3 regions of the Bradyrhizobium genomosp. III genome follow, and region 1 is predicted to be linked to each of the others. Evidence: predicted binding sites of a transcription regulator. Region 1 holds the regulator's gene; each other region holds the start of a gene.
The links. Region 1 encodes LexA, which represses DNA repair genes until DNA is damaged. Its sites were predicted from a motif close to TGTTCNNNNTGTGTTCNG; they were not measured.
Positions count from the first base shown of each region.

Region 1 (3,259 bases):
ACGACGGGCCGGACCGGCCGAGCGGGAGTTGAGCGATGCCGGCCGTGGCACTCGTCATTCTCGTCCTCGCCATCGCCACCCTCCTGCCGATCGGCCTCGTTCTCTGGATCATGCCACGCCAGGCCTGAGCCTGCCTTCGATCCAGGGCCGGAAAGCGGCAAGATAAATTGTGCCCGCATTTTTGCCTCTGCTCCCGCGCTCGGCTAGAAGACTGTCGGAACATTTCGTCCGAACGTGCCGAGCAGGAGTTTCGCCGTGGCCTTGATGCCGGTTTCCGACGCCCTTGCTGCGGTGCTGGCGGGTGCAGAGCCGCTGCCTGCAGAGATGGTTTCACTCGACGAAGCCTACCATCGCGTGCTCGCGCAGGACGTCGCTGCGCGGCGCACCCAACCGCCCCAGGCGATGTCGGCGATGGACGGCTACGCCGTGCGCGCGGCCGATGCGGCAACGATCGATTCCAGGCTGACGATGATCGGTGAGGTCGCAGCGGGCCGTCCGTTCACGGAAAGGGTCGGCGCCGGCGAAGCCGTGCGGATCTTCACCGGCGGCGTCGTTCCCGACGGCGCCGACGCAGTCGTGATCCAGGAGGACACGATCGCCGAGGGCAAGCACATAACGATCAAGGAAGCCGCGATCGTGGGTCGGCACATCCGCCCCGCCGGCGTTGATTTCCGCGAGGGTGACGTCCTCCTGCGCAAGGGAACCCGTCTGACAGAGCGCGATCTCGCCCTCGCCGCTGGAATGAATCACCCGCAACTCGCCGTCTGCCGTCGTCCGAAGGTCGCGATCCTCGCCACCGGCGATGAACTGGTGATGCCGGGCTCGACGCCCGGGCACGGCCAGATCGTCTATTCCAACGGCTATGCCCTGCACGCGCTCGCCCGCAGCGAGGGCGCCGAGACCATCGACCTCGGTGTTGCCGCCGATACGCTGGAGGCCACCACCGCCGGCATCCGCCGCGCGCGCGAAAGCGGCGCCGACGTCCTGGTCACGACCGGGGGCGCATCGGTCGGCGACCACGATCTGGTCCAGCAGGCGCTGAAGGACGAAGGCATCGCGTTGGCGTTCTGGAAGATCGCGATGCGGCCCGGCAAGCCGATGATGCACGGACGCTTAGGGACGATGGGCGTCATTGGCCTGCCCGGCAATCCCGTGTCGTCCTACGTGTGCGCCTTCCTGTTCATGGTGCCGTTGATTCGCGCGCTGTCGGGCCGTTCGGTGATTCATCACCATCGCGAGCGCGCCGTGCTGGGCCGCGATCTCGGCGCCAATGACCAGCGCGAGGATTATCTGCGCGCGCGCCTGGAGCCGCGCGACGACGGCACGCTCGTCGCCCTTCCCGTCAGCCATCAAGACTCCTCTCTGCTTGCGAATCTTGCTGCAGCACAGGTACTTCTCGTGCGCGCACCGTTTGCGCCAAAGGCCGAGGCCGGCAGCCCCTGCGAAGTGCTGCGGCTCCCCGTCTGAACTGCGCGGCCACACGCATTCCGCGAGTTTCGCTCTGTTCACGGTAAATTAAGCAGTTGCGGAACATGTATCGAACATATAGTGTCCGTTCATGATTTGTTTCGAGGATGTAGCGGCTTATCGCTGAACTCATCGTCTCGGAATCGAACGACATCAACCGGGGGACTTTGGTCGAGATGTTAACGCGCAAACAATACGAGCTTCTGCGGTTCATCAGCGAACGCTTGAAGGAAAGCGGCGTGCCGCCGTCCTTCGACGAGATGAAGGATGCGCTCGACCTGCGCTCGAAGTCAGGCATCCACCGCCTGATCACCGCACTCGAGGAGCGCGGCTTCATCCGCCGGCTGCCCAACCGCGCCCGGGCCATCGAAGTGATCAAGCTGCCGGAGCTCCAAGCTGCCGCCGGCAACCGACGCGGCTTCACGCCAAGCGTCATCGAGGGCAATCTCGGCAAGCTACGCGCGAGCTCCAGCCCGTCCGCGGACGAGGGCGAGCGGCCCGTTGCGGTGCCCGTGATGGGCCGCATCGCGGCCGGCACCCCCATCGAGGCGTTGCAGACCCGCAGCCACACCATCAGCGTGCCGCCGGACATGCTCGGCTCCGGCGAGCATTACGCGCTCGAAGTGCGCGGCGATTCCATGGTCGAGGCCGGCATCCTCGACGGCGACATGGCGCTGATCCAGCGCAACGAGAGCGCCGATACCGGCGACATCGTGGTGGCGCTGATCGACGACGAGGAAGCCACGCTCAAGCGCTTCCGCCGCCGCGGCGCCTCGATCGCGCTGGAGCCCGCCAATGCCGCTTACGAGGTGCGCATCCTGCCGCCGAACCGCGTGAAGATTCAGGGCAAGCTGATCGGGCTTTACCGCAAGTACTGATACCGGAGTCTTCAGCGCCTCGCGCGCGCCTTCGGTCGGCATCGCCGATCAGAGATTGGAGCGGATGATGGTCCGCTCCGGCTGGATAGTCTTTCTGGTTCTGCACAGATTGTCCGGCCCCTCCCCCTTTTCGCGACATCCTCGGCAGGCCGCGGGAAGCAACATCGCTTCGCGGCCTTTCGAGTTCGAGGGGGACAGCCCAAATGCGCCGGATCGTTTGAGCGCAGCCGCAGCAACGCTGGTCGCATCATCATGTCGGCTAGGACACGGCCGTGATCCAGAAAATCCGCAACGACCGCAATGCAGCGCGCACGCAGCCGAGCTGACGATACTCGGGCTGGCTGGTTTCGCCGGTCGTTGACGCGCGCCTGCCAAATGCACGGAAGCCGACTTTGTTCCTATCGAATTCGGAAAAGATGGAAAAGATAATGTGATCGGGGCTCGCGGATCCCAGCCGCAGATTTGCCTACAACCAAGCAGACCGTCACGTGCTTCCACTCTGGTAGGGGCCTGCGCCTCCAAAAGGGGTGCGGGTCGCTATCTCTGCATAGAGGAGCACCCGATGTGTGACTACAGCCTGCATGCCGTCGCGACGCGCCCCGCAGAAGTCGGCGAGACGATCGTCACGACAACATTCCGCGGCACCTCGACGCGCGGCTTCGCCTCCGAAGCCGATCTCTCCGTCGCGGTCTGCCTGCTGCCGGGAACGGAGCTCGCCTTCGCCGATAACGTCCGTTACGACAACCGCTGGATCTGGACGCGCACCGTCAACTCCCGCGTCGGCAAGTTCGGCAAGATCGATCCGCACATTCCCGATCGCCATCATGATGCGATCGAATTCCCGGACGGCAAATCCGTGCTGGTGACGCAGCTCGTCGAGGGCCAGCGCGCAACCGTGCTGCAACTGCCGGTGA
Region 1 covers NZ_AJQF01000336.1:31,585-34,843, reverse strand. The annotation lists gene IC66_RS0127175 (hypothetical protein) at 1-32, shown strand, start outside; gene IC66_RS0127165 (molybdopterin molybdotransferase MoeA) at 256-1,467, shown strand; gene lexA (transcriptional repressor LexA) at 1,644-2,345, shown strand; gene IC66_RS47195 (hypothetical protein) at 2,908-3,259, shown strand, end outside.

Region 2 (3,259 bases), on a different contig from region 1:
GGACCATGGCGTCGTAGATCGACTGGTCGCCGTGCGGGTGATACTTACCGATGACGTCACCGACCACGCGGGCGGATTTGACGTACTTCTTGTCGGGCGTGTGCCCCTGCTCGTTCATCGAGAACAGGATGCGGCGGTGCACCGGCTTCAGACCGTCCCGGGCATCAGGCAGCGCCCGCGCCACGATCACGCTCATGGCGTAGTCGAGATAGGACTTCTTCATCTCCTCGAAGATGGAGACGGGGCGAATATCCGAGGGTTGCGCCGGCTGGTCGCCGGGCTTGTCGTCGTCGTCAGCCAAGGGGAAATCCGGTGAGGTTTTAGCTGGGAATCATATAGCGCATCGAGACCCTGATAACCACCCTCGCAGGCTTCAGGGAAGCGCTTTTTCCGCTTATTTTTCCAACAACTTACGGCCTTACGGAGAGCGTCTCGGAGAGACCCGGAACAGGCCTTCCGAAATCACCTCCGGGACCTCGTCAATCGCGCGGCCGGCGCGCGCCGTCGACGCGATTGCGCTGGCGCAATCCGAGTTCAACCCAAACATGAAGCGGGCCCGGAAATCCCGAGCCCTTTCTGCCGATTAGTAAGGTTTGCTGACACGAAATGGGAAGGCGCCGCTCAGCCGGCCTGCGCCCCCTCATCGTCCGGTCCCTGCTCAGAACGGGATGTCGTCGTCCATGTCGCTGTTGCGGCCACCGCCGCCGGCGGCCACGGGACGGCGCGGTGCGCTGCTGACGGGTCCGGAGGAGCCGAAATCGCCGCCCGGCTCGTCGCCGAAGCTGCCGCCTCCGCCGCCGCCGCCACGGCCGTCGAGCATCGTGAGCGTCGAGTTGAAGCCCTGGAGCACGACCTCCGTCGAGTATTTCTCGACGCCGCTCTGGTCGGTCCATTTGCGGGTCTGCAGCGCGCCCTCGATGTAAACCTTCGCGCCCTTCTTCAGGTACTGCTCGGCGACCTTGCAGAGCCCTTCATTGAAAATCACGACCCGATGCCACTCGGTCTTTTCCTTGCGCTCGCCGCTGTTCTTGTCGCGCCAGGTCTCGGAGGTCGCGATGCTCAGATTCGCGATCGGCCGCCCGTCCTGGGTGCGGCGGATTTCAGGATCCTTGCCGAGATTTCCAACCAGAATGACCTTGTTGACGCTTCCCGCCATCGCCGCTCTCCACTCCGAATGCCACTGAATTTCCTAAGGCCGAGCGCACTGCCCGCGTTCCTCTGCGCCCTGTTAGGGCGACCCTATACGCTTGCAGGGGCTGCTCAGCCCGTCACCCCCAAGGTTATCCCCACATATAGCACCGACCGGCGGTCTGTTCCAGATTTGTTCCTGCAGAAATCGCCGCCAAATGTGGAGACTGGATGGCGTCTAAATGGCGCTGTGATGGCAATTGGGATGGAACCAAATCGGGGTTCCCGTGAACGGCAAAATCACTTAACATTCATTAAGTTAGAAGTAGGTCGATTACACCCAACTGTTGCACTCCGGGCACGGACTCTGCCGCGGAATCGAGCTATCGTCGTGCTTGGAATTGATGCAATGGGCCTCGCGCCTGATAGTCCGCCTTGGGGAACTCAGAGAGGCGGACACGACTGGGGAGATTACAGTGAAGAAGATTTTGATTGGCTTTGCCGGCGCGGTTGCGCTGACCCTCTCGGCTCCGGCCGGTGCTGCCGACCTTGCAGCCCGTCCCTATACAAAGGCGCCGATCGCGCCCCCCGCTCCGATCTATACCTGGACCGGTTTCTACATTGGTGTGCAGGGCGGTGGTGCCTGGGGCCGCAGCGACGAAACCTTCTTTGGCGGTCCGAATACGGCGATCTTTGCTGGAAGTCAGAACTACGACACCACCGGCGGCTTTGTCGGTGGCGTAGTCGGCTACAACTGGCAGGCTGCCAACTGGGTGTTCGGCATCGAGGGCGACTATCACTGGGCTGACATCAACGGTCGTTCGGCCGAGATCAATGCCGGCCTCGGCGACACCTATTTCACGAGAATCCGCGGCTTCGGCGACATCAAGGGCCGTCTCGGCTACTCGACCGGCCCCGCTCTCTTGTTCGTCAGCGGCGGCGCTGCGGTCGGCGACATTCAGCATCGCTACGATGGCATCCCCGGAAACGTCTTTATCCAGAACAACACCCGCTGGGGTTGGACCGTCGGCGCCGGCGCGGAATACATGTTCGCTCCGAACTGGTCGGCCAAGGTCGAATACAACTACATCGATTTCGGCAAGAGCACGATTCAGTACAGCCCCGTCGTGACCAACCGCTCCGAGTGGACCGATACCGTTCACACGGTCAAGGCAGGTGTGAACTATCACTTCAACTGGGGTGCGCCGGTCGCCGCGCGCTACTGATATCCATCTGATATCATTGACGTCTAAGGCCGGCCTCGCGCCGGCCTTTTTCGTTTGGCGCGACATGAACGGGAGGCAATAAGTCAGTAACCATCACCTTTTCGACCGCTGTGGCTTTTCGGAGACACAACTTGCGGCTTTGGTGGTGTAAGCACGGCGTCAGTTGGGCCGTTGAGTCCGCTGCCCTTCCGGTCAGGAAGGCAACAACAGAAACTGGGACTGGGATTAGTTGAAAATGAAGAAGGTTTTGTTGGCTTCGGCCTGTTTGTTCGCTCTCGCTGCGCCCGCCTCGGCGGCCGACCTCGCAGCCCGCCCCTACACCAAGGCTCCGATCGCTCCGGCGGCGGCCGTCTACAACTGGACCGGCTTCTACCTCGGTATCGTCGGTGGCGGCGCCTGGGAAAGCGCTTCCGGCGACCCGAAGATGAAGGGTGGCTTCGTCGGTGGCACCGCCGGCTACAACTGGCAGACCGGCAACGTCGTGTTCGGCATCGAGGCCGATGGCTCCTGGGCTGACGTCAGCGCCTCGGCGACCGCTCTCGGCCTCACCGTGTCGTCCAAGACCGACGCGCTCGGCACCGTCCGCGGCCGCATCGGCTGGGCCGTCAACAACGTGCTGTTCTACGGCACCGGTGGTTACGCCTGGATCGACAACAAGGTCAGCGTCAGCGCGCTCGGCGTGACTGTCTCCGACAGCAAGTTCCACTCGGGCTGGACCGTCGGCGCCGGCGTCGAGGCGTTCTTCGCTCCGCAGTGGTCGGTCAAGGGCGAGTACCTCTATCGCAGCCTCGGTGGCGAGACCTACTTCTCCGGTCTCGGCGCTCCGATCACCACCGGCACGCTCAACTTCCACACCGTGCAGGTCGGCGTGAACTACCACTTCGGCGCCCCGGTGGTTGCCAAGT
Region 2 covers NZ_AJQF01000263.1:13,463-16,721, forward strand. The annotation lists gene gyrA (DNA gyrase subunit A) at 1-301, opposite strand, end outside; gene IC66_RS0122615 (single-stranded DNA-binding protein) at 659-1,156, opposite strand; gene IC66_RS0122620 (outer membrane protein) at 1,605-2,354, shown strand; gene IC66_RS0122625 (outer membrane protein) at 2,590-3,259, shown strand, end outside.
Region 2: the regulator LexA is predicted to act here: its motif matches at 1,312-1,329, upstream of IC66_RS0122615 (single-stranded DNA-binding protein).

Region 3 (3,259 bases), on a different contig from region 1:
CAACGCACCGCCCCACCAGCGCCGAATCGGATTGTGACGGCGAAAATCCTCCCAACCATCCAGAACCGCTTTGCCAAACTCCGTCAGCGACAGCCGGCTCCGGCGAAAGGCGGCGTTGCGACCGCGCGTTGTCCGGATCGAGTGTCGCCAGCTTGCCGTCCAGACCCGCAACCGCTGGCGCAGGGCCGAATGCGAGCCCTTCGAGCAGCGCGCCCAACTCCCACGGATCGAACACACGAGCCTCAGAGGTGCCTGACCGAAACAGCTCATCGGTGCGACTGCGTCCGCTTGCCATGAGTTCGAGAAGCCGCGTCTCGGTCGCCCCGGCGACGGCAGTTCTGAGAGCAGGTCTTCCATGGCCGGTTTCAGGAAAGACAGCTTGCCGAGCGGCCTATCGAGCAGCCCAACGCAGAGCTCGGGCGTCGGCGCGCGATAGGCCTCCCACGCGAGGGTCGCGCTTTCAAGATCGCTTTCCGCGATATCGAACTGCTTCACGTCACGATGGCGAAGCTCTGAGGGATCTGCTCCGCGCAGATCGAAATCGACGAGTCGTAGTCTCAGACTCTCAGTAAGTGACGGCTCGAAACGCAGGTAATTGAGGATCCAGATCAGCTGCAATTGACTGTTGGGTTCGGGGTCGAACCACAGTTCAATGAGATCGACCCCGTAATTCTTGCAGACCCAGAGCAGGGCACCGGCTCGATCCTGGCGCCTGATGAGGGGCGACTGACGCACGGGGACGCAATCCGACCAGTGCATTTGGTCGACCCACGTCCTGGACTCCCGCCAGCCGAGATAGCGGATGAGGTGGTCAGCCGTCGGAAGTGGCCCCGAAACGAAGCGATAGATGAACGGGATGACCATGTCGGCGCGATCGGCGAGGGCAAGACCGACGCCCGCCGAACTGGTCAGGATCACACGCTTCATCGTCGGCGCACCTCACCCTTACGCAAAACGAAACGGGCACTGACGACGTCGGCAACTCAACGTCTTCAGCGCCCGCTCCTCGCGAAAAACTTTCGCGTTAGGTCTTACTCGTCCGCCGGCTCCTCGCCGTCGGCGTCGCGCTCCGGCGTGCCGGCGAGAATTTGCTCGGCGATCAGGCCGGAGTTCTGGCGGATCGAGGTCTCGATCTTGGCGGTGATGTCGGGGTTGGCCTTCAGGAACGCTTTCGAGTTCTCGCGGCCCTGGCCGAGACGCTGGCTGTCATAGGAGAACCAGGCGCCTGACTTCTCGACGATGCCGGCCTTGACGCCGAGATCGAGGATCTCCCCCATCTTGGAGACGCCCTCGCCGTACATGATGTCGAACTCGACCTGCTTGAAGGGCGGCGCCAGCTTGTTCTTGACGACCTTGACGCGCGTGGTGTTGCCGACAACTTCGTCGCGCTCCTTGATCGCGCCGATGCGGCGGATGTCGAGGCGGACCGAGGCATAGAACTTCAGCGCGTTGCCGCCGGTGGTGGTTTCCGGCGAGCCGTACATCACACCGATCTTCATGCGGATCTGGTTGATGAAGATCACCATGGTGTTGGACTTGTTGATGGAGGCCGTCAGCTTGCGCAGCGCCTGGCTCATCAGGCGGGCCTGCAGACCCGGCAGCGCATCGCCCATCTCGCCCTCGAGCTCGGCCTTCGGCACCAGCGCCGCGACCGAATCGATCACCAGCACGTCCACCGCACCCGACCGCACCAGCGTGTCGCAGATCTCCAGCGCCTGCTCACCGGTGTCGGGCTGCGAGATCAGGAGCTCGTCGATGTTGACGCCCAGCTTCCTCGCATAGACCGGGTCGAGCGCGTGCTCGGCGTCGATGAAGGCGCAGATGCCGCCCTTCTTCTGCGCTTCGGCCACCGTATGCAGCGCCAGCGTGGTTTTTCCTGAGGATTCCGGCCCGTAGATCTCGACGATGCGCCCCTTCGGCAGGCCGCCGATGCCGAGCGCGATATCGAGCCCGAGCGAGCCTGACGACACCGCCTCGATGTCCATGGACCGGTCGTTCTTGCCGAGCTTCATCACCGAGCCCTTGCCGAACTGGCGCTCGATCTGAGAGAGCGCGGCGGCCAGAGCTTTACTCTTGTCCATGGAAGATCCTTCGACGATACGCAGGGCAGTGGCGGACATTGGGTCGTGCTCCTTATGGCGAGGATTCGCGTGAGGGACAAACGATTGGCGAGGCGGCTCGTCGATAAAAGCAACGTACCCTATTTGTTCTAGGTTCGCAATATGTTCTTTTGCGGATTTGAGGCTTTGTCCGTGAGCATCGCCACGTCCCCCTCCCCATTCGCGTTGTGCACACAACTGGACAGACGCGGCTCCCGTTAATGGTCCTCAATGGGCCATCACCGCCCCAACCGTGGCCACTATCGGTGACGAGAACGCCGATTGCGCTCCCGCCTTCATCGCATGAAAAGGAGCGCGCCATGCTCAAGCGGCGACGTTTCAAGCAGCAGTTGACCCTTCAAGACCGGCTCTCCGCATGGGTGAAGCAGGTCCAGGAAGAGGCCGCCAGGCTTCCGCCCGGGCCCGAGCGGGACGCCCTGCTCAAGAAGGCCCGCCAGGCCGATGTCGCCAATCATCTGCACGACTGGGTCATATCCCCCGGGCTGCAACCGCCGAAATAGCAGGGCTGTCGCAACGTCATTCCCCGGCCGAAGCTGACGCTCATCAAAGACGCAGCCGCCGGCCGCCGTCAGAATTCCGCAATCCTGCGGCACCGAACCTTTTCGCGGTCTCGGGCCTTCTCCAGGATGGGACCGCAACTCTGGGGACCTCAGTCATGACGGACACCACGAACCGCGATACGATCAGGCGCAATCCCCTGCTGGAGGCGGCGCATGAGGAGCTGATGAAGTTCGAGCGCCAGGAAAACGAATTCCGCAAGAAGGACCGCCAAGAGCGCGCCGCCGAGCTCCACCTTCCCCTGAATGAAATCAAGATCCACTAGACCCAACCGGGGGCTTCCGAAGCTGACAAGAGCGCCGGCGATACGGCTGGCGGCGGCCCTTTTGATGACCTTGCAGGAGGTGGCGGCGGGAGGCGGTCGCCCTATCACCGCAAGCGCGTTGACGGCATCCAAACACCAAGTTTAAGCCATTGAAAGCACAACGGAACTTCCATGCAGCCTACTGTGCATGGGGTTGTTTTCCAATTTTGCGGCATGCCCTGTACCCCGTTCATCCAGGGAAAGGCTGCCGCTCGCGTGCCTGTCCTTAAAGCAGCGCCAGCAGCACGAGGCCGATCACCAGCACCACGAAGCCAGC
Region 3 covers NZ_AJQF01000165.1:8,425-11,683, forward strand. The annotation lists gene IC66_RS0114295 (hypothetical protein) at 1-927, opposite strand, end outside; gene recA (recombinase RecA) at 1,032-2,120, opposite strand; gene IC66_RS0114305 (hypothetical protein) at 2,420-2,620, shown strand; gene IC66_RS47695 (hypothetical protein) at 2,776-2,943, shown strand.
Region 3: the regulator LexA is predicted to act here: its motif matches at 2,213-2,230, upstream of recA (recombinase RecA).